4 regions of the Variovorax sp. 10N432 genome follow, and region 1 is predicted to be linked to each of the others. Evidence: predicted binding sites of a transcription regulator. Region 1 holds the regulator's gene; each other region holds the start of a gene.

What was found. Region 1 encodes FNR, which switches genes on or off when oxygen is low (the NO sensors DNR and NnrR bind a similar motif). Its sites were predicted from a motif close to TTGATNNNNATCAA; they were not measured.
Region 2: AC1DF3_RS32175 (universal stress protein) is a predicted target of FNR. The motif match lies at 3,365-3,378, and genes of this name have one in related genera.
Region 3: AC1DF3_RS19985 (DUF2189 domain-containing protein) is a predicted target of FNR. The motif match lies at 1,809-1,822, and genes of this name have one in related genera.
Region 4: AC1DF3_RS32095 (universal stress protein) is a predicted target of FNR. The motif match lies at 2,704-2,717, and genes of this name have one in related genera.

What each region holds. Positions count from the first base shown of each region.
Region 1 covers NZ_JBFTHX010000002.1:99,851-105,066, reverse strand. Annotated here, with positions in the region: gene AC1DF3_RS02745 (bifunctional acetate--CoA ligase family protein/GNAT family N-acetyltransferase) at 1-238, shown strand, start outside; gene AC1DF3_RS02740 (sulfite exporter TauE/SafE family protein) at 257-967, opposite strand; gene hemN (oxygen-independent coproporphyrinogen III oxidase) at 987-2,402, opposite strand; gene fnr (fumarate/nitrate reduction transcriptional regulator Fnr) at 2,527-3,243, shown strand; gene AC1DF3_RS02725 (hypothetical protein) at 3,224-3,469, opposite strand; gene AC1DF3_RS02720 (FixH family protein) at 3,472-3,756, opposite strand; gene ccoG (cytochrome c oxidase accessory protein CcoG) at 3,782-5,216, opposite strand, start outside.
Region 2 covers NZ_JBFTHX010000047.1:31,236-36,451, reverse strand. Annotated here, with positions in the region: gene AC1DF3_RS32200 (PAS domain S-box protein) at 1-402, opposite strand, end outside; gene AC1DF3_RS32195 (winged helix-turn-helix domain-containing protein) at 402-1,130, opposite strand; gene AC1DF3_RS32190 (TraR/DksA family transcriptional regulator) at 1,194-1,568, opposite strand; gene AC1DF3_RS32185 (zinc-dependent alcohol dehydrogenase family protein) at 1,565-2,599, opposite strand; gene AC1DF3_RS32180 (BON domain-containing protein) at 2,614-3,273, opposite strand; gene AC1DF3_RS32175 (universal stress protein) at 3,438-4,280, shown strand; gene AC1DF3_RS32170 (trypsin-like peptidase domain-containing protein) at 4,289-5,216, opposite strand, start outside.
Region 3 covers NZ_JBFTHX010000017.1:5,144-10,359, reverse strand. Annotated here, with positions in the region: gene AC1DF3_RS19995 (methyltransferase) at 1-889, opposite strand, end outside; gene AC1DF3_RS19990 (gamma-glutamylcyclotransferase) at 879-1,628, opposite strand; gene AC1DF3_RS19985 (DUF2189 domain-containing protein) at 1,908-2,696, shown strand; gene AC1DF3_RS19980 (FadR/GntR family transcriptional regulator) at 2,706-3,452, opposite strand; gene AC1DF3_RS19975 (IlvD/Edd family dehydratase) at 3,588-5,216, opposite strand, start outside.
Region 4 covers NZ_JBFTHX010000047.1:15,155-20,370, reverse strand. Annotated here, with positions in the region: gene AC1DF3_RS32110 (universal stress protein) at 32-544, shown strand; gene AC1DF3_RS32105 (bifunctional aminoglycoside phosphotransferase/ATP-binding protein) at 591-2,108, shown strand; gene AC1DF3_RS32100 (universal stress protein) at 2,117-2,641, opposite strand; gene AC1DF3_RS32095 (universal stress protein) at 2,777-3,199, shown strand; gene AC1DF3_RS32090 (hypothetical protein) at 3,668-4,231, opposite strand; gene AC1DF3_RS32085 (hypothetical protein) at 4,250-4,420, opposite strand; gene AC1DF3_RS32080 (DUF1488 family protein) at 4,493-4,783, shown strand; gene AC1DF3_RS32075 (cytochrome C) at 4,851-5,180, shown strand; partial or broken gene AC1DF3_RS32070 (acetoacetate decarboxylase) at 5,189-5,216, opposite strand, start outside.

The DNA of each region.
Region 1 (5,216 bases):
GCTGCTTGTGCGCTCCGACCTCAAGGGCGGCGGCCTCGGCCGGATGCTGTTCGAGCAGCTGATCGCGCACGCCCGCAGCCGCGGCACCCGGCGCCTGGTCGGCATGATCCTGCGCGAGAACACCCGCATGCTGAAGCTGTCGCGGGCGCTGGGCTTCGAGCGCGTGCCCAGCCTGGAGGATTCCGCCGACGTGTTGCACGTGGCCCTGAACCTGGAACCGCCGCCGCCCGCCGCCTGAGCGGCACGGGCCCCTCGCTCAGCGGCACCAGGCCTCGACCTGGTGCGCGAGGTCGAGCCAGAGCGCCTGCAGCGCCACCGCCGCGAGCATCGCGCCCGCCAGCCGCGTGCCCCACTGCTGCGACAGGATGCCGGCGCCCGACCGCAGGCGCTGCCACAGCCAGGGCGCCAGCAGCAGCGACAGCGCGCTGCCGGCCGCGAACAGCGCCATGACGGCCGCGCCTTCGAGCACGCCGTTGCCCAGGGCCGCCAGCATCAGCGCCGAGTACAGCAGGCCGCAGGGCAGCGCGACCCAGAGCGCGCCGGCCGCCAGCACGCCGAAGGGGCTGCGGGTCATGGGCTGCAGCCGCGCCGACGCCCAGCGCCCGAAGCGGTGCGCCCAGGCGGGCTGCCGGCCCGAGGCGGCCAGCAGCAGGCCCCACGCCAGCACGAACACATGCAGCAGCAGCCAGGCCGGGCGCAGCGCGCTGACCTGCTGGCCCGCCAGCGCCAGGCCCTGGGCAGCGGCGGCCGCCACCGCCCCGGCGGCCGCATAGCCGGCCACCCGGCCCACGTGGAACAAGGCGCCCGCCGGCAGCGAGCGGCCCGGGGACTGCAGCGCGGCGACGCCGCCCGCCGGTGCCCGCACGATGCGGATCACGCCGGCGCAGGCCGCGCCGCACATCGCGACGCAGTGCGGCCCGCCGGCCAGCCCCATCACGAATGCGGTGGCGAGCAGGGCGGACTGCATGGGGGAGCGTGCGGGCTCATCACACGATGCGCGAGAAGCGCGTGCGGTTGCGGTCAGCCTGCAGGTAGCGGTCGAACACCATGGCGATGGCGCGGACGAAGAACCAGCCCAGCGGCGTGACCTCGAGGTGGCGATCGCCGACCACCACCAGGCCCTGCGCCTCGAGCGGCGCCAGCGCTTCGAGCTCGGCCGCGAAGCAGCGCTCGAAATCGACCAGGTGGGCCGAGCCGATGGTCTCGAAATCGACCCGGCCCTGGCACATGATCGCCATGATCACGGTGCGCCGCAGCACGTCGTCGCGGGTCAGCGCCAGGCCGCGCACCACCGGCAGCCGGCCCTGGTCGAGCAGGTCGTAGTACTCCTCGAGCGTCTTGGCGTTCTGGCTGTAGGTGGCGCCGACCCGGCCGATCGCCGACACGCCCAGCGCCACCAGGTCGCAGTCCGGCTGGGTGCTGTAGCCCTGGAAGTTGCGGTGCAGCCGGCCCTGCCGCTTGGCCACCGCCAGCGCGTCGCCGGGCAGCGCGAAATGGTCCATGCCGATGTAGACGTAGCCGGCCTCGGTGAACGCGGCGATAGAGCGCGACAGCATCTCGACCTTGGCCGCCGCATCGGGCAACGCCTCGGTCGCGATGCGGCGCTGGGCCTTGAAGCGCTCGGGCAGGTGGGCATAGGCATAGAGCGCGATGCGGTCGGGCCGCAGCGCGCAGACCTGGGCCAGCGTGCGGTCGAAGGAGGCCGCGCTCTGGCGCGGCAGCCCGTAGATCAGGTCGACGTTGACCGAATCGAAGCCCAGCCCGCGGGCCGTCGCCATCAGGTCGAACACCTGCCCGGCCGGCTGGATCCGGTGCACCGCCTTCTGCACGTCGGGGTCGAAATCCTGGACGCCGAAGCTCAGCCGGTTGAAGCCCAGCGCGGCCAGGGTCACCAGGCGTTCGCGGTCGACGGTGCGCGGGTCGATCTCGATCGAATGCTCGCCGTCCGGCGACAAGGTGAAGGCCTCGCGCAGCATGCCCATCAGCGTCCGCAGGCCGGCATCGTCGAGAAAGGTCGGCGTGCCGCCGCCGAGATGCAGCTGGCGGACCACGGCGCCGCGGCCGAGCCGCTCGACCTGCAGAGCGATCTCGCGCGCCAGGTAGTCCAGGTACTCGCGCCCCTTGCTCTTGTGGCGGGTCACGATCTTGTTGCAGGCGCAGTAGTAGCAGAGCGATTCGCAGAACGGGATATGCACGTAGAGCGACAGCGCCCGCGCGCTGGCGCCGGTGCTGCCGCGCTGTTCGAGCGTCTGGGCATAGTCCTCGGCCGTGAAGGCGTCGACGAAGCGGTCCGCGGTCGGGTAGGAGGTGTAGCGCGGCCCGGCGCAGTCGAACCGCTGCAGCACGGACGGCGCGGGCACCACGATGGGCGGCGTGAGGGCTGGAGCGGAGACGGGAGGCATCGCGGACGCAGGCATGGGCTTCGGTGTGTCACTATGCCGCCGTCGCGATCCGCAAACCTTGACCTGCATCAAGCATCCGGCCCACCCCCCCACGGACAATCCCCGCATGACCCCGACTGCATCAATGAAGCCCGAAAATATCAAGGTCGCCTGTTCCAACTGCAACCTGCGCGAGCTGTGCATGCCGGTCGGACTGGCGCCCGGGGAGCTGCAGCGCCTCGACGACCTGGTCGCCACGCGGCGCAAGATCAAGCGGCGCGAGACGCTGTTTCGCAATGGTGAGCCCTTCACCTCGCTCTATGCGATCCGCACCGGGGTCTTCAAGACCCGGGTCACCAGCGAGGACGGGCGCGACCAGGTCACGGGCTTCCAGATGGCCGGCGAGATCATCGGCCTCGACGGCATCGTCAACGACCAGCACACCTGCGACGCCGTCGCCCTCGAAGACTCCGAGGTCTGCGTGATGCCCTTCGAGCGCATCGAGGAACTGTCGCGCGAGGTGACGGCGCTGCAGCGCCACGTGCACCAGATCATGAGCCGCGAGATCGTCCGCGAGCATGGCGTGATGCTGCTGCTCGGCAGCATGCGGGCCGAGGAGCGGCTGGCGGCCTTCCTGCTGAACCTGGTGCAGCGGCTGCATGCGCGCGGCTTCTCGCGCTCCGAGCTGGTGCTGCGCATGACGCGCGAGGAAATCGGCAGCTACCTCGGCCTCAAGCTCGAGACCGTGAGCCGGACGATGTCGAAGTTCGCGGCCGACGGCATGGTCGAGGTCGAGCAGCGCAACGTGCGCATCCTCGATCCCGAGGCGCTGCGCCGCATCGTCAATCCGCCGGGCTGTTGAGCTCGGCCGCCGGCCGGGCCAGCAGCAGCGTCAAGGCGCCCGCCGCCGTGGCCAGCAGCCAGAAGGCAAAGAACCCGGCCGTGTAGACCGCCTGGCGAGAGGCGCCCAACGCCTCGCCGCGCCAGTTGAGGTCGCCCGGATCGACCAGTGCGAACACCAGCACCTCGAGCGCGCAGGCCAGCAGGAATGCCGGCCAGAGTATCCACATCCAGCGTTGCGCCTGCATGTTCAGCGCCTCGGCGACGGCACGTCGGCGCTCGGGGTGGCCGCGTGGTTGCGCCCGGCCACCGCCGGCATGAGCTTCTTGTCGGCCAGCGTGCGGTTGATCTCCACGCCCTTGCGGTAGTAGTCCTCGTCGACCACCGGGTCGGGCGTGCGCAGGGCCAGCCACAAGGTGGCGAAACTCGCGATCACCACCAGGCCCGGCCCGCCGATCACCATCCACACCAGCCCGAAGCGCCACCAGGGTGGACAGGGACGCGTCGCTTCGTCATGGCTGCTCTTGTCGGTCATCTTCTGCCTCCTTGGGGCCTGGATTTCATCGCGGGACCAGGAACACGGCCTTCTCGGACACGCTGCCCTGGCCGCCCTCCGCTCGAACGTCGAAATACACCTTGTGGGAACCGGCCGTCGCCGCACCGTAGGGCAGCTGCAGCCGCACCGCCACCCAGCGCGACTGCGCCGGCGCGACCTCGACCACCGGCTCCGAGGACACGTGCAGACCCTCGAGGCCGCTGGCTTCGATCCGGTAGCGCTGCACCTGCTCGGTGGCGTTCATGATCTGCAGGCGGTAGACGTTCTCGAGCTGGCCGCCCTCGACGATGCGGGCCAGCGAGGCGCGGTCGCGCACCACGTCGACCTTCAGCGGCGTGCGCGTCACCAGGCTCGCCAGCAGGCCGATGCACAGCGCGCCGAGCACCGCGGTGTAGACCAGCACCCGCGGCCGCAGAACGCGGCGCAGCACCTGGCGCGGCGTCCAGCGCCCGGCCATGCTGTTCTGCGTGGCGTAGCGGATCAGGCCGCGCGGGGTCGACATCTTGTCCATCACGATGTTGCAGGCATCGACGCACAGGCCGCAGCCGATGCATTCGTACTGCAGCCCCTGGCGGATGTCGATGCCGGTCGGGCAGACCTGGACGCACAGCTTGCAGTCGATGCAATGGCCGAACTCCGATGCGGCAGCGGCCGCCCGACCCTTGGCCGGCACGCCACGCGGTTCGCCGCGTGCCGTGTCGTAGCTCACGATGAGCGTGTCGCGGTCGAACATCGCGCTCTGGAAGCGCGCATAGGGGCACATGTACTTGCACACCTGCTCGCGCATGAAGCCAGCGTTGCCGTAGGTGGCGAAGCCGTAGAACAGCACCCAGAAGACTTCCCAGGAGCCCATCCGGGTCTGCAGGAATTCCATGGCCAGTTCGCGGATCGGCGTGAAGTAGCCGACGAAGGTGAAGCCGGTCCACAGGCCGATCGATATCCAGACCACGTGCTTGAACCACTTCTTGACCAGCTTCTCGGCCGAGAAATCGCCGCTGTCGAGCCGCATGCGCGCGATGCGGCTGCCCTCGATCTTCTCCTCGACCCACATGAAGATCTCGGTGTAGACCGTCTGCGGGCAGGCGTAGCCGCACCACAGGCGCCCCGCCACGGCAGTGAACAGGAACAGCGACAGCGCCGAGACCACCAGCAGCCCGGTCAGGTAGATCAGGTCCTGCGGATAGAGCACCAGCCCGAACAGGAAGAAGCGCCGCGCGCCGAGGTCGAACAGCACCGCCTGGCGCTGGCCCCACTCGAGCCAGGGCAGGCCGTAGAAGACCCCCTGCGTCGCGAACACCAGGGCCCAGCGCCAGCGGGCGAAATAGCCGCTGACGCTGCGCGGATAGATCTTCTTGTGGGCCGCGTAGAGCCCGACGTCCTCCTCGGCCGCCGCGATCGGGATCACGGTGCGCGGCTGCTGTGGCGTCGTCTGCTCGGTC
Region 2 (5,216 bases), on a different contig from region 1:
CTTCACGCGCGGGTAGGCGCCGACGCCGCGGATCGCGGCCACGACGTAGGGCAGGCCGTGGTCCTGCAACGGACTCAGCGCGATCTCGACCATGACCTCGCTGCCGTCGCGCCGCTTGGCCACCAGGTCCATCTGAGTGCCCATCGGTCGGGGACGTGGATGGTCGGCGTAGGCCTTGCGATAGGCCGCGTGGCGCGGACGGATGGCGTCGGGCACCAGCGCATCCACCGGCAGGCCGATCAACTCGGCCTCGGCATAGCCCAGCAGTTCCAGCGCAGCGGGATTGGCAAGGCGGATCACCCCTTGCTCGTCGATCAGGAGGAGCGCGTCGGGGTAGGCGAGAAAGAGCGATCGATACACCGCCCCGTCGTCGAATCCCGAGGCAGCGAGCGGGGCCGGCATCAGGCCGCCTCTACCTTGGGGACGAGGATATAGCCGGCGCCACGGACCGATTTGATGATCTGCGGCGTCTCGGGGTCGGCCTCGATCTTCCGGCGCAGGCGCCCGATCTGCACGTCGATCGTGCGGTCGAAGGGCCCCCCGTCGCGGCCGCGCGTGTGTTCGAGCAGGAAGTCGCGCGACAGCACCCGCCCGGGATGGGTCGCCAGGGTGTTCAGAAGGTCGAATTCGCCCGTGGTCAGCGCCACTTCCTGGCCCTTGGGGTCCAGCAGCCGTCGCGCGGCGGTGTCGAGCTCCCACTGTGCGAAGCGCAGCATCGTGACGGGCGCAGCCGTGGCACGGGCCGGCGGCGCGTCGGAGGGTGCGATGCGGCGCAGCACCGCCTTGATGCGCGCCACCAGTTCCCGCAGGTCGAAAGGCTTGGTGACGTAGTCGTCGGCGCCCACTTCCAGCCCGACCACCTTGTCGACCGCGTCACCCCGTCCGGTGACGATGACCAAGCCGCATCGCCAGTGTTCGCGCAGCTGGCGAGCGATGGCAAAGCCGTCTTCGCCCGGGAGGCCCAGGTCGAGCAGCACCAGCGCCGGCGCGTCGCTCGCCATCAGTTCGATGAGCGCCGCGCCGGTGTGGACCTGGCTGACTCGAAAGCCTTGGCCCGCCAGGTAGCTGGCAAGGAGCTGCGTGATGTCCGCTTCGTCGTCGAGGACGGCAAGGTGGGTGGGGCTGGTCACCGGGCCATATTAGCCTTGGACCCGGCCGGATCGCAACAGCGCAGCCACCGACCCGCATGCGCATCAGTGACGACGCTTCGCTTCGGTCCTGGTCTGGCAGGCGGCGCAGCGTATCGCCGTGGGCTGGGCGAGCAGCCTCTCGAGGGGAATCTCCTCGTTGCAGTCGACGCACAGGCCATAGAGCCCGGTCGCCAGGCGCTGCTGCGCCTGCTCGACTTCGAGCAGGGTGTTCCGGTCCACCTCGATCTCGGCGAAACGTACGTCGTCCAGCCGTTCGACCTCGGCGTCGTCGGCATGGCTGTGGACCTCGTGCTCCCCGGCGAGCACGCCGCCCTGGGGCGGCGCGCCGGCCGCCGCGAGCTCGTTCAGCACCTCGCGCTTTCGCGCCTCGAGTCGCCGGGCGAGATCTTCGAGGTCTGAGGGATTGAGGTGTTTCATGGGCTTCGGTCCTTCGGTTGATTCGATCGATGCGCCGGCGCCGGCGGCACGAGCACCGCCGCACCCTGGAGGCGGCCCGCCCGCAGGTCCGCGATCGCCTCGTTCGCCCGGTCCAGCGCATAGGTCGTGATGTGGACCTTCGGCGGATCCGCCCGCACGACCTGGAGGAACTCGCGCGCATCGGCGCGCGTGAGGTTGGCCACCGAGACGAGCTGGCGCTCTTCCCACAGCAGCCGGTACGGGAAGGCGGGGATGTCCGTCATGTGGATGCCGCCGCAGACCACCCGGCCCCCTTTTCGTACCGCTTTCAAGGCCAACGGCACCAGCTCGCCCGCGGGCGCGAAGATGATCGCGGCGTCCAGCGCGCGCGGTGGCTGCGCGTCCGCACTACCGGCCCATGCGGCGCCGAGGCTGAGCGCGAAGGCCTGGCTCGCCGCATCGCCGGCGCGCGTGAAGGCGTGGACCGTCCGGCCCTGGGCCACCGCGACCTGGGTGACCAGGTGCGCGGCGGCGCCGAAACCGTAGATGCCCAACTGGCGGGCGTCGTCGCCGGCGGCCTTCAGGCTGCGCCAGCCGATCAGGCCGGCGCAGAGCAGGGGCGCGATCCGGGCCGGCTCCTGGGCCAGGTCAGCCAGCGGCAGGCAGAAATCGGCCTCGGCCAGCACGTGGGTCGCGAAGCCGCCGTCGCGGTGATAACCCGTGAAGCGCGGCGTGTCGCACAGGTTCTCGCGACCGGCGCCGCAGAAGGCGCAGTGGCCGCAGCTGTGGCCGAGCCAGGGGACGCCGACATGGTCTCCGACGGCCAGCGACCGGACGCCCGCACCCAGCGCATCGACCTCGCCGACGATTTCATGGCCAGGGACGATGGGCAGCACGGAGAGCGGCAGGTCGCCGTCGATCACGTGCAGGTCGGTGCGGCAGACGGCGCAGGCCAGCACGCGAAGTCGAACCTCGCCGGAGGCGGGCTCGGGCACCGGGCGCTGCGTCATCTGCAGCGGCTGCTTCGGCCCATGAAGAACCATCGCCTGCATCATGGCGTGTGCGATCAGGCCTCGACGAGAAGATTGTTCACGACCTTCGCCACGCCCGGCGCCGACCACGCGGCCCCTTGCGCGGCCCTGCGTTCCGCCCACGACTTGACCGTACCCCGCAGCGTGACCTGGGCGCCGTCGACCAGGATCTGGATGTGCCTGGCTTCGCGATCGGCCTGTCGCTTCAGCGCATCGCTGATCTTCCGCTCGACGTCGACCGCCGTGAACCGGCCCTTGACCTCGACCATGTTGGTGACGCCCCTGACGCCCATCAGATGGCGCACGGCGACCTCGGCCGCCCGGCGCTGGTACGCCCATTCCACGCCGCCGCTCAGCGTGATCCAGCCGCCCTCCACCATCGGGTGGACCGCATCGTCCGGCACGAGCACGTTCCATTCGAGGGCGTTCTCCGCCGCCTTGGCGATGTCGGCGTCGGTGCGTTCGCTGGCGGCCGGAAGCCGGACCGACATCTCGACGGCCAGCGCCTTGACGCCCTTGACCCGCTGCACGGCCCGCTCGATGGCATGCTTCTGCGAATGGCTGGACGCATGCCCGCTCAGCGTGACGACGGCATCCTTGACGACCACGCCGATGTCGGTGGCATTCATCGTGATCGCAGGATCGAAGTTCAGCTCGGCGACGATATCGCTTCGCAGCATGGCATCGGACTTCATGAAGACTCCTTCGTCGATGGACGCTTCACTGTAGGGAATGCGGGCCCCTGGGGACTTGCGCTGGATCAAGTGCCAGTCCGGCGCGGCGCCCTTGATGGAAATCAAGGTGTCCGGTCGCGGCACGCCCGAAGATCGCCATTCGTCTCCATTCGCCTGGAACCGTCATGAAACTCGGAACGATCCTGGTCCATCTTGACTATTCGGAGCACTGTGCCGCTCGTGTGGGTATCGCTGCGACCCTGGCCAGGCAGCACGGCAGCCATCTGATCGGCCTGGTGCCCACCGGTCTCTACGACGGCGTCATTCCCGCCGAGGCCATTGCGGGAAAGGACACCGATTTCATCGCCGCGTCGGCCGACTTCCTGCGGGTGCGCGCCGAAGGCATCGCCCACACCTTCAGGAAGCTGATCGAGGGTGCGCCGTCGATATCGTCCGAGGTTCGCCTGGTGGATCAACCCTCGGTCGATGCGGTCGTCCTGCACGGACGCACCAGCGACCTGGTCGTCGTCGGCCAGTCCCAGCCTGGCGACACGGACACGACGACGGCCCGCGACCTGCCGGAGCAGGTCGTCCTGCATGCGGGCCGCCCGGTGCTGGTGCTGCCTCGCGCGAAGTGCGCTCGCGAACTCGGCAAGAACGTGCTGGTGGCGTGGGACGGCAGCCGCGAGGCCGCCATCGCATTGCGCGATGCGCTGCCGCTGCTCTCGAAGGCCGCCAGCGTTGCGCTGGTGTCGTGGCGCGCAGGCGCCGCGCCGGTCGACGACAGCGACCTGCGGATCCCTCAGATCCTTGCCTGGCTCCGGCGACACGGCATCGAGGCGAAGGCCGTCCAGCATGTGGCTTCCGAGGGACTCGCCGATGCGCTGCTGTCGCATGCCGCGCAGAAGCAAGCGGGATTGGTCGTGATGGGCGGCTACGGCCACACCCGCATCCGCGAGCTGGTGCTGGGCAGTGTGACGCGAGGGGTCTTCGAGCGCATGGATGTGCCGATCCTGATGGCGCATTGAATGCCGCGCTATGGCATGGCCGGTGCCACAGGCAGTTGAACCGCCACATAGGCCAGCCGCCGATCGCGCATGACGAGCAGGGCGAGGGTCTGGCCGGGCGGTGTGTTCGACAGGGTGCGGCTGAAGTCCGCGACGCGGTTCATCGGCGCGTCGTTGACCGCCACGATGAGGTCGCCCGCACGAATGCCCTCGCTGCGTGCCAGCCCGGCGGCGTCGCGCACCATCAGGCCGCCCTCGACGCCCAGCTGGCGGTATTGCGCGGGGCTCAGTTCGCCCAAGGTCAGCCCGACGCCGTCACCCCAATCCGGCGCGAGCCCGGAGGGCAGCGCGGTTCTTTGCGCTCGATGCTGGGCGAGCGTCACCGAAATCGTCTGCCTGGCGCCATGCCGCCAGACGTCGAGATCGACCCGGCTGCCGGGGCGGTCCTTGGCGACCCGCTGCAACAGATCGGTGAAGTGCCCGATGGCCACGCCGTCGTACGCCGTGACGACATCGCCTCGGCGCAGGCCGGCGCGGGCGGCGGGACCGGCGCCGTCGATCCGCACCACCAGCGCTCCGAACGGTTTCCCGGCAAGGCCGAAGGAACGCGCCAGCGCCGGCGTGACTTCCTGGAATTCGGCGCCCATCTCCGCCCGCCGGACTTCCCCGTTTGCCCGCAGCTGCTTGGCGACCTCGGCCGCCAGGTTGATCGGCACCGCGAAGGACAAGCCCATGTAGCCGCCGCTGCCGCTGTAGATCAACGAGTTGATGGCGACCACTTCGCCGCGGCTGTTGAAGAGCGGACTGCCCGAACTGCCGGGATTGATGGCCACGTCCGTCTGGATGAAAGGGATTTCCCCGGCGCCGCCGATGAGGCGGTTCACGGCGCTCACCACGCCGGCTGTCACGCTGCCCTGGAAACCGAAGGGCGCTCCGATCGCCGCGACCCAGTCGCCG
Region 3 (5,216 bases), on a different contig from region 1:
CCATCATGTGCGTATCGACCAGGTACCCCGATGGCCGTCCGAGGGCCGGGTCGGGCTCGATGATCTGCTCCACGATCAGCAGGCGGGCGCCAGGGTTCATGGCGCTGCGGCAGTTGCGCAGGATTCGAATGCAGTCGTCGTCGCTCCAGTTGTGCAAGACCCGGATCAGGAGGTAGATGTCCGCGCCTTCGGGAACGCGATCGAAGAAGCTGCCGCCCCGGACTTCGATCCTTCCGTCCAATCGGGCATCGGGCGGTATGGCCGCCACGACATCGTCGCGGTCGAAGACCATCCCGCGCGGCCCGGGGAACCGTTCGAGTATTTGCCGCAACGCCTCCGCATTGCCGCCGCCGATGTCGACGATCAGCTTCGCACCGGAGAAGTCGTAGCTGACGGCCAGCGTCTGGTGCCTGCGGTCCGGAAAGTTGGCCATGAAGGCATCGAAGATGCGAGCCTCGGCGGGGTGCTCACGAAGATATTGGAAACGGTCCATGCCCCAGGCGGCTTGATTCGGATCGCCACCCGCCAGCGCGGAATCCAGGGCTCCCCATGCCTTCCACGACCCGGGTGCCGTCCAGAACCGGGCGCCATGGTGCAGGCTGTTCGGCTCGTCCGTGCGCAGCAGCATGGAGCGCGGAGAGTGCGCGACGCTGCCGTCCGCGCCGACGCGAAAGACGCCGAATGCCGCAAGGGCCCGCAGGACCCGGAGCAGTGGCGTCGGAAGAACCGAACAGGCCGTGGCCAAATCGCTCACGTGGCGGCTGCCGTCCCTCGGAATCTTGTCGGCGAGCGCGAGGTCGGCGACCAGCCGGAGCATCCGGGACACCTGGAATCCTCGAATGAGAAGATCCAGCGCTTCTCGATCGCTCTCGGTTCCATCATGGGTCATGGCGGGCCTGCGCAGTGTGTTGGGCGCTCTCCGCGAGTCGTCGTGCGACGATCTGCTGCAAGCGCCAGAGATTGGCGTCCCTGATGTCAAGGCGCTCCAGCTGGTCGATGGTCTGCAAGAGGTAGTCGGCACCCGATCCCCAGTGTCCCGCCGCCTTGCACAGGATGTCCGCGATTTGTTCGTGCGTCAGGCCGCCCACGAAGTTCGGCCCATTGCGATCGGCGGCGAAAACGATGGCGCGCACGTCGATGCCGCTCGCCTTGGCGCTCACCCATCGCGGTGGAGTGTTCGGTGGCTTGACGGTCATTTCCCGTCGCCAAAGCTTGCGCAGGCTGGACCTGACCGAGGGCGCATCGATGCGCAGCAGTGCACCACGGCAGCTTCCTCCGGGCGTGAGCGACATCATCAAGCCCGGCTGGTCGGGGGTACCTCGAAAGCGAGTGAGCCGGATGCAGAACGATCGATGCCAGCCGGGCAGAACCGCGGCCACCTGCTCTGCGACATCGAAGGCCGGATTCCATAGCAGGGACCCGTACCCGAAGACCCAGACACCTTCGCCACGCCACGGGCCGCTTGCAAGAAAATCCTCCAGCGAGGCCTCGTAGTCGGCATCGCTGTGGACCACCATGCCCGGGGGCGGCCCGCAGTCCGCGACTTCGCGAGCGATTCGAGAGACCAACTCCGGGGTCAGACGGAGAGGCCTGAGCCGCCCGCCATCGGCCCCACGAAGGGAAGTCATTGGATGCTCCTGTTGGGGCAGTTGCCGCGCGATTCGGTGCCGCGCGCGGGAGGGCCGGAAGTCTTCGCTGCGCCACCTGAGCCCTGTGGATGCGATTGGGCTCCTTATCGGCTGTTGGCGCAATCCTCGCCGCAGTACAGCCAGCCCGGCATCGGCGCGTGGCACCGTGGCGCCTGAACCTTGATCGACGTCAAGCCGCCGGCGCTGGGCGCGACTATGCTGGCGGCAGCGCTGGCGCCGTGAGGTCTCCAGCGCGGGCTTCACGAAGGAGTGTGCGCCATGGAACACCCGCTCGGCAGTGAGTCTCTTGCGCCGTCAACGGCGGCGCCCACCGTGCGCCGGGTCGGCGCGCTGCGGCCCTTCGCCTGGCTGCGCTCGGGGGCACGCGATCTGGCGTTCCTGCCGGGCTTGAGCCTCGGCATCGGCGTGCTGGTCGCAGTCGCGGGCCTGGCCCTGACCGCCGCGACCTGGGAGGCCACCTACCTGGCGCCGACGCTGCTCGGCGGCTTCTTGCTGGTGGCCCCCCTGGTCGCCATCCCCCTGTACGCACTGTCGCGCCAGCGGGAGCAGTCCGCCGCGCCCGACTCCGGATCGGCGCTTGGCGCCTGGCTCGGCAACGCCGGCTCGATCGCGCTGTTCGGGCTGCTGCTCACGCTGGCCTACTTCGCCTGGGAGCGCCTGGCAGCGATCGTCTTCGCACTGTTCTTCACCGAGCAGCTGCAGCACGCGCCGCAGCTGCCTGCGGCGCTGCTGCTGTCGGGCCAGTCGGTCGAACTCGTGGCGGCCTTCTTCGCGCTCGGCGCCGCTGTGGCCGCGATGGTGTTCGCGCTGGGCGTCGTCAGCGCGCCGCTGCTGGTGGACCGCCCCGTGGACGTGATCACCGCGGTGCTGACCAGCCTGCGCTGCTGCGCCCGCAATCCGCTCGCCATGGTGCTGTGGGCCGCGTTGATCGTCCTGCTGACGGCCCTCGGTTTTGCGACGCTCATGCTCGGGCTCATCGTCATCTTCCCGTGGCTGGCACACGCGAGCTGGCACGCCTACCGCGACATGGTGGACGGCGGCCGCTAGCGACCGGACTCACACCGGATCGAGGTCGGAATCCAAGATGCGCGAGATGTCCTCGCGCGTCTCTTCCAGCTGAACCAGCGTCGCCTGGCGCGCTCCCAACGGGTCCCGGTTGAGCAGGGCCGTGAGGATCGCCTTGTGCCGGGGCAGCGAAAGGGCGTGGGTGTCCGGCAGCTGGCTGCTGAGCTTGATCGACTCGCGCAGCGCCAGCGACAGCATGTTGCCGATGTAGGCCAGCAGGTCGTTGTTCGTGGCCTCGGCGATGTGGCGGTGGAAAGCGAGGTCGGGCTCCAGGAGTTCCTCCGGCGTCGTCGCGCGCTCCATGCCCTGGTACGCCTCCGCGATGGCCTTGAGCGAGTCCGGGCTCGCCACCTTGGCAGCCAGCGCCGCCGCCGCCGGTTCGAAGATGCGCCGCACCGTCAACAGCGTTTCGACGAATTCGGGTTGCGGCTTGGTCTGGATCATCCAGTACAGCACGTCGGGATCGAGCAGGTGCCAATTGCTGCGGGCACAGACGATGGCGCCGGCGCGCTGCTTCGAGACCACCAGGCCCTTGGCGACCAGCACCCGGGTCGCCTCGCGCAGCACCGGCCGGCTCACGTCGTAGGCCGCGCACAGGGAGGCTTCCAGGGGCAGCCTCTCCCCGGGCTTGTACTCGCCGGAAACGATCCGCAGGCCCAGGTCCCGCACGATCTGCGAGTGCATGCTCTTGCGATCGGGCGGCTGGCGATAGCCCGGGTCTCGGTGCGAGGCTTTCATCTGCGAGGAAGTCCCATGGGAGGTTGCGGTCTGCACGAGATTGTCACATCCCGTCCGCGACGGCGAAGCTCGAGCATCATGCTTGTCTCCAGTGTTCGGGTCTTGTGCGCCGGGTCCCGCGGGGCCCCGGCAGGTTCAGTGGGAATGGCGCGGCACGCCGGCGCCGCGACGGCCCACGAGAAAATCGAAATCGCAGCCGTCGTCTGCCTGCATGACGTGCTCGACGTAGAGCTTCCGGTAGCCCGAGCCGTCGGCCGGGTCGGCCTGCTGCGCGGCGGCCCAGGTCGCGAGCCGGTCGGCGAGCTCGGCGTCGCTCACCTCGAGGTGCAGCCGGCCGGTGTCGGCATCGAGCTCGATCCAGTCGCCCTCGCGGACCACGGCCAGCGGGCCGCCGGCGCGGGCTTCGGGGGCGACATGCAGCACCACCGTGCCGTAGGCGGTGCCACTCATGCGCGCATCGGAGATGCGGACCATGTCGGTCACGCCCTGCGCCAGCAGCTTCGGCGGCAAGCCCATGTTGCCGACCTCGGCCATGCCCGGGTAGCCGCGCGGGCCGCAGTTCTTGAGCACCAGGATCGAGTCGGCGGTCACGTCGAGGTCGGGATCGGCGATCCGCGCCTTGTAGTCGTCGAGGTTCTCGAAGACCACCGCGCGGCCCCGGTGCCGCAGCAGGCGCGCGGTGGCGGCCGAGGGCTTGAGCACCGCGCCGCGTGGCGCGAGGTTGCCGCGCAGGACGCGGATGCTGCCGTCGGCGACCAGCGGCGTGTCCCAGTCTCGGATGACCTCGGGGTTGTAGGAGGGGGCGTCCTTGACGTTGTCCCAGAGCGACTGTCCGTTGGCGGTGAGCGCATCGGGATGCGGCAGGCGGCCGGCCTCGCCCAGGCGGCGCAGCACGGCCGGCAGGCCGCCCGCATAGTAGAAGTCCTCCATCAGGAAGCGGCCCGAAGGCATCAGGTCCACCAGCGTGGGCGTGCCCTGGCCGATGGCCGTCCAGTCGTCGAGCGCGAGTTCGACGCCGATGCGCCCGGCGATCGCCTTCAGGTGGATCACGGCGTTGGTCGAGCCGCCGATCGCGGCGTTGGTGCGGATCGCGTTCTCGAACGCCTGGCGTGTCAGCAGCTTCGACAGCCGCAGGTCCTCGCGCACCATCTCGACGATCCGGATGCCGCTCATGTGGGCCAGCACGTAGCGCCTGGAATCGACCGCCGGGATCGCCGCGTTGTGCGGCAGCGTGACGCCCAGCGCCTCGGCCATGCAGGCCATGGTCGAGGCCGTGCCCATGGTGTTGCAGGTGCCGGCCGAACGCGACATGCCGGCCTCGGCCGACATGAACTCGTGCAGGGTGATGGTCCCGGCCTTGACTTGTTCGGAGAGTTGCCAGACCACCGTGCCCGAGCCGATGTCCCGGCCCTGGTGCTTGCCGTTGAGCATCGGGCCGCCGCTGACCGCGATGGCCGGCACATCGACGCTGGCCGCGCCCATCAGCAGGGCCGGCGTGGTCTTGTCGCAGCCGACCAGCAGCACGACGCCATCGATCGGATTGCCGCGGATGGATTCCTCGACGTCGATGCTCGCGAGGTTGCGGGTGAACATCGCGGTGGGGCGCAGGTTCGATTCGCCGTTCGAGAACACCGGGAACTCGACCGGAAAGCCGCCCGCTTCGATGATCCCGCGCCGCACGTGCTCGGCGAGCTTGCGGAAGTGGGCGTTGCAGGGCGTCAGCTCCGACCAGGTGTTGCAGATCCCGATCACCGGCTTGCCCTG
Region 4 (5,216 bases), on a different contig from region 1:
AGGCCTCGATCCACTTTCGAAGGAGGTCCCCATGTACCAGCGAATCCTCGTTCCCATCGATGGCAGTTCGACCTCGAACCACGGCCTCGGCGAAGCGATCCGCATCGCGAAACTGACGCAGGGGCGGATTCGCCTGTTCCACGTGATCGACGATCTTTCGTTCGCGTTGGCGCTCGGCAGCGAACCGCGCCATGCGGACGACCTTCTGAAGCAGCTGCGCAGCGAGGGCTCGCGGATCCTGGGCGAGGCGCAGGCCACCGTCCAGGCCGCCGGGGTCGATGTGGATACTCGCCTCGGCGACAACTTTCCCGGCTCGGTGCAGGACAAGGTCGCGGCCGAGGCCTTGGACTGGGGAGCCGAACTGATCGTGCTCGGCACCCACGGGCGGCGCGGAGCGGCGCGGCTGGTTCTGGGAAGCGGCGCGGAGCGCATCCTTCGGCAGGCGCCCGTGCCCGTCCTGCTGGTCCGCGCACCCGCCGGCAAGGATGCCGCTGCCGAATTGCTGCAAGCGAGCGCGTCCGCGGCCGCGATGGCGGCCGCCTGAAGTGGAATCCTCTCACACCGCCTTCCAGCCCGCGGACCGTACGCTGGTGACCGCGCTCCAGCAACACCTGCAGGCAGAAGCTGGCTTGGCGGTGTCGCTGATTGAAACCCACATCTCCTGGGTGCTGCTGACCGACCGCTTGGCCTACAAGCTGAAGAAGCCGGTGGGCCTGCCGTTTGTCGACTTCCGCACGCTGGCGGCACGCAAGCATTTCTGCGAAGAAGAATTGCGGCTCAACCGCCGGCTTGCGCCCGAGATCTACATCGACGTGACGGCGGTGTGCGGGACGCCCGATGCCCCGCACCTGGGCGCCGGCGAGCCGATCGACTATGTGGTCCGCATGAGGCGCTTTCCGGAGGCTTCCCTGCTGCGCAATCTGCTCCTGGACGGCCGGCTCCGGATCGACCAACTGGCGCGCTTCGCGCAGCGCCTGGCCCAGTTCCACGACCGGGCGGCCGCAGCCGCGCTCTCCTCGGCATTCGGTACACCCGAGCAAGTCCTTCGGACGATGAAGACCGCGCTTGCGGGCCTGTCCGGCGAGCCTGTTGCCGGACCGCTGGCGGCCTTGCGGGCCTGGGTGGAGGCACAGGGAAGCGCGCTATGGACCGCCTGGGCCGAACGGCACTGCAAGCGCTTCGTGCGTGAATGCCACGGCGATCTTCACTTGTCCAACGTGGTGCTCATCGACGACGAGCTGACGGCCTTCGATTGCATCGAGTTCGATCCGGCGCTGCGCTGGATCGACGTCATCAGCGACGTCGCCTTTCTCTCGATGGACTTCAAGGCCCACGGCCGCGAGGACCTCGCGTTCCGCTTGCTCGATGTCTATCTGCAGCACAGCGGAGACTATGCCGCCATCCCGGTGCTGCGGGCCTACGAGGTCTATCGCGCGCTGGTGCGCGCCATGGTGGCGAGGCTTAGGGATCGGGAGTGCGGGGAGCGCGCGACGGCGGCCGGCCCCGACTATCTTGCCTGCGCGGCGGGCCTCGCCGCTCAGGCCGGCCGACCTGCAGCGCGACTGATGATCACGCATGGCCTGTCGGGGTCCGGAAAAACGACTATCGCGACCGAAGTGCTCGCGTTGGCCGGGGCGATACGCATCCGGTCCGACGTCGAGCGCAAGCGGCTCTTCGGCATGCAACCCCTGAGCCGATCCACGGATCAGGGCCATGACATCTACACGCCCGAGGCGACCCGGCGCACCTTCGATCGGCTGTGGGCCTGCGCCAGGACCGCACTGCAGGCCGGCTATCCGGTGATCGTGGATGCCGCGTTCCTGCGCCGGGACGAGAGGCTGGCGTTCCGCGCCCTGGCCAGCGAACTGGGCGTGCCTTTCGCGATCCTCCATTGCGAAGCGACCGCGGCGCAGTTGCGCGAGCGGGTCGCGGCCCGCCAATCCAGCGGGACCGACGCGTCCGAGGCGACCCTGCCGGTGCTGGAGCGGCAACTGGCGACGCACGAGCCGCTCGACGAGGCGGAGCGTGCGACGACGTTCCACGTGATGAGCGACGCGTCGCTGAAGATCGCGCCGCTGGTGGACCGCTGGCTCGCGCTGAAGCGTTGACGGGGCGCCTATTCGAACGACAGCGCCGCGGAGGGCAGATCCACCTTCGTCGACTCGCCCGGGGATTCGGTCTTCGCCTTCGATTCGGCCGGCGCGCGCACCAGCAGCACCGGCACGGTGGCGTAGCGGAGGATGTTCTCGGCGCTGCTTCCCATCACCACCCTGCCGACCCCGCGCCGGCCGTGGGTGCCGAGGACGATCAGGTCGGCGGGCCAGCTGGCGGCCTCGGTCGTGACCTGTTCGTGCACCGACCCCGAGAAGGTGTCGCGCAACGCGATGTCGGCGTCGACGCCCGCGGCCTGCGCCGTGGCCTTGCATTTCTCGAGGAGGGTCCGGCCCTGCTCGCGCAAGGTGTCGAGCCAGTCGCCCGCATAGCCCGCATAGGCATCCATGGCAAGGGCGAAGGACAGTTCATCGATCACGTGCAGCAGCCGCAATTGGCCGTGGGTGAGCTGGGCGATGCGGATCGCTTCGTCGAGCCCGCGCTCCGATGTCGGACTGCCATCGACGGGTACAAGAATTCGTTGATACATGTCAGGCCCTTCTGAAATCCAGTGATGAGGGCCTCAGTATCCGGACATTGCACGTCGGAGATTTGATCTGGCGCAACTCCGCCCGCTCCCTGGCATCGAACATCGGGGACCCCAGAACTTTCTCCGGAGTGCACCATGAAGATTCTTCTTGCCGTCGACGGCAGCGACTACACGAAGCGAATGATTTCCTACCTCGGAGCGCACAGGGACCTGTGGGTGACGGGGCATGCATTCACGGTGCTGCACATCGTCCTGCCCGTCCCGCACCGGGCCGCGGCTTTCGCCGGGCCGGACATCGTGCACGCCTACTACGAGGACGATGCCCGCGTCGTTCTCGAGCCCGTCCGGGCACAGCTGGCCGAGCAGGGGATCGCCGCGGAGGTGGTCCACAAGGTGGGCCACCCGGCGGACGAGATAGCGTCCCATGCGGAAAAGGGCAAGTTCGACCTCCTGGTGATGGGATCGCACGGGGTGGGCGCGTTGAAGAACCTGGTGTTGGGCTCGGTCGCCACCAAGGTGCTGGCGAAATGCACGGTACCGGTACTGCTGGTGCGTTGACATGAAGACGTTCATGTTCATCGCCGCGACTCTGCTGGCGACCTTGATCCTGGTCGCTGCCGGACTGGGGGAGGCGAACCAGGGGCCATCGATCGGATGGGTCGGGGTATCGCAACGATGAGGATTCCGCCGGGCATGTCCGGGGCATCAGGGCAATGACGGCCGGCGGCTATTCGAAGGGCGTTGCCTTCCTCACGACCGACTCGGCCGCTTCCACGCCGCCCGCCTCGTCATCGCGTGACGCGCTCTCGATCGAAGGGTCCGGCAGCTCGTTCGGCCGCTCGATGTCGGTTCGGTCCGGGTCCCAAACAGGCCGGGGGGAGTCGCCTGAAGGTTCTTCGTCAGGGGTGGGGGCGGCGGATCGGCGTGTGCGTCCTGGTCCGGGGGCGGGGCGGGGCTTCGAGTGCTTCTTCATGATCTGCTGCCTTTGGCTCGAGGACGTGGTGGGCTGCTTGACGGGCAGGGCGCTCATTTGCCGGTCGTCCTCGCCGCCGCATCCTTGGCCGCCTGCGCCGCCTGCCGGGTGGCCTCTTCGGCCTTCTGCAGCGCCTCACGCGCTGCGCCGGCGGCCGCCTCGGCTTCTTCCTTGCTGGCGGCCATGGCGCTCTGGACTGCCGCCTCGGCCTTCGCAAGGGCTTCCCTGGTGGCCGCGGACGCCTTCCTGCTTTCTTCTTCGGCCTTGAGCGCGGCTTCCTTGCTGGCATCGAGCGCCCGGCTGGCGGATTCCGATGCCTTCTCCTCGAAGCGGTTCGCCGACTCCGCCGCCTTTTGCGCCGCCCGGCGGATGGCCTCGGCGATCGCCTGGGAGACCTTGCCGGCATTCACCTTGCTCTGTTCAGCCGCAGCCTTGGCTGCGTCGGCGGCCTTCTGTGCGGCGATTTGCGCCTCGCGGGCGGCCTTGCTCGCGGCATCGCGAATCTTCTGTGTCGGCGTCGATGCGGGACTCAGCTGGCCGGGTGCCGTGTAGTCGGCGGCGGTCGCTCCAGCGCTTGCCACGGCAACCAGCATCGCCAAAAGCATCTTCGATGACATGGCATGGTCTCTCGGGTTTCAAAAGCCGCCACTCAGTTGGACGTCGGATTTCATATATTTCCTTTCATCACGGAGTAGCCCTCGTTGCGATGCTGCTGTGGCAACTGTAGGCAGCGGGCCGCGGCGCGGCTTGCGCTGGATCAATTCGGTGTCAACACGCGCCATTTCGAGATTCTTGATCTGACGCAAGGCGCGAGCGTCGTTTCTGGTCCACGCTTCCAGTCTGGCCGCACAGGCGTGAAACGACACAGGAGCCATCCCATGACCAGCGATGCGATCTACTGCTTCGATCGAGCGAGCGTGCTGTTCGCAATCTATCCGGAGGGCAGCGGAGGCCCTCGGGTCGTTGCGGAGATAACCGAAGACGCGCTGCGCGATATCTTCGGCGCCCAGGGAGGGGGCGACAGCCTCGTCGAGGCGTGTCGGGAGCACGCCGACCGGATCGAGGAGTCGGCGATGCAGCACTACCGGCGCGATCCGGAGAAGCCGGTGATGCTCCAGACCGCCGATTTCGAGCTTCCTTGGTCCCTGGCGACCGATGCGGTGCATTGAGCGGGGTCCGCGAGGAACCGCATGGTGCACGTTTCGATCGATGATCTTCCGCAATGAGAGGGACCCCATGGCTGTTCGATCCTTGGCAGTGTGCCTCCTGGCGGTCTCGGCGCTCTCCGGCGTGCCGGCCTCTGCCCAGTCACGCGGAGAACTGCTGTACTCGACGCACTGCGTCGCCTGCCACACCACGCAGGTGCACTGGCGAGATCGGCGGCTGGCGAAGGACTGGAACAGCCTCCAGGCGCAAGTGGCGAACTGGCAAGCCGCAGCCTCGTTGAACTGGAGCGAGGACGACATCGCCGCTGTCACGCAACATCTCAACGAGCGCTTCTATGGATTCAAGGCGCCCTCGGGCTCGCCCGTGGTGCTGGGGCCGGCGGGGCGCGAGCGGCCCTGATCGCACCATCAGGAAGCGGGTGCGAGATAGTCGTGT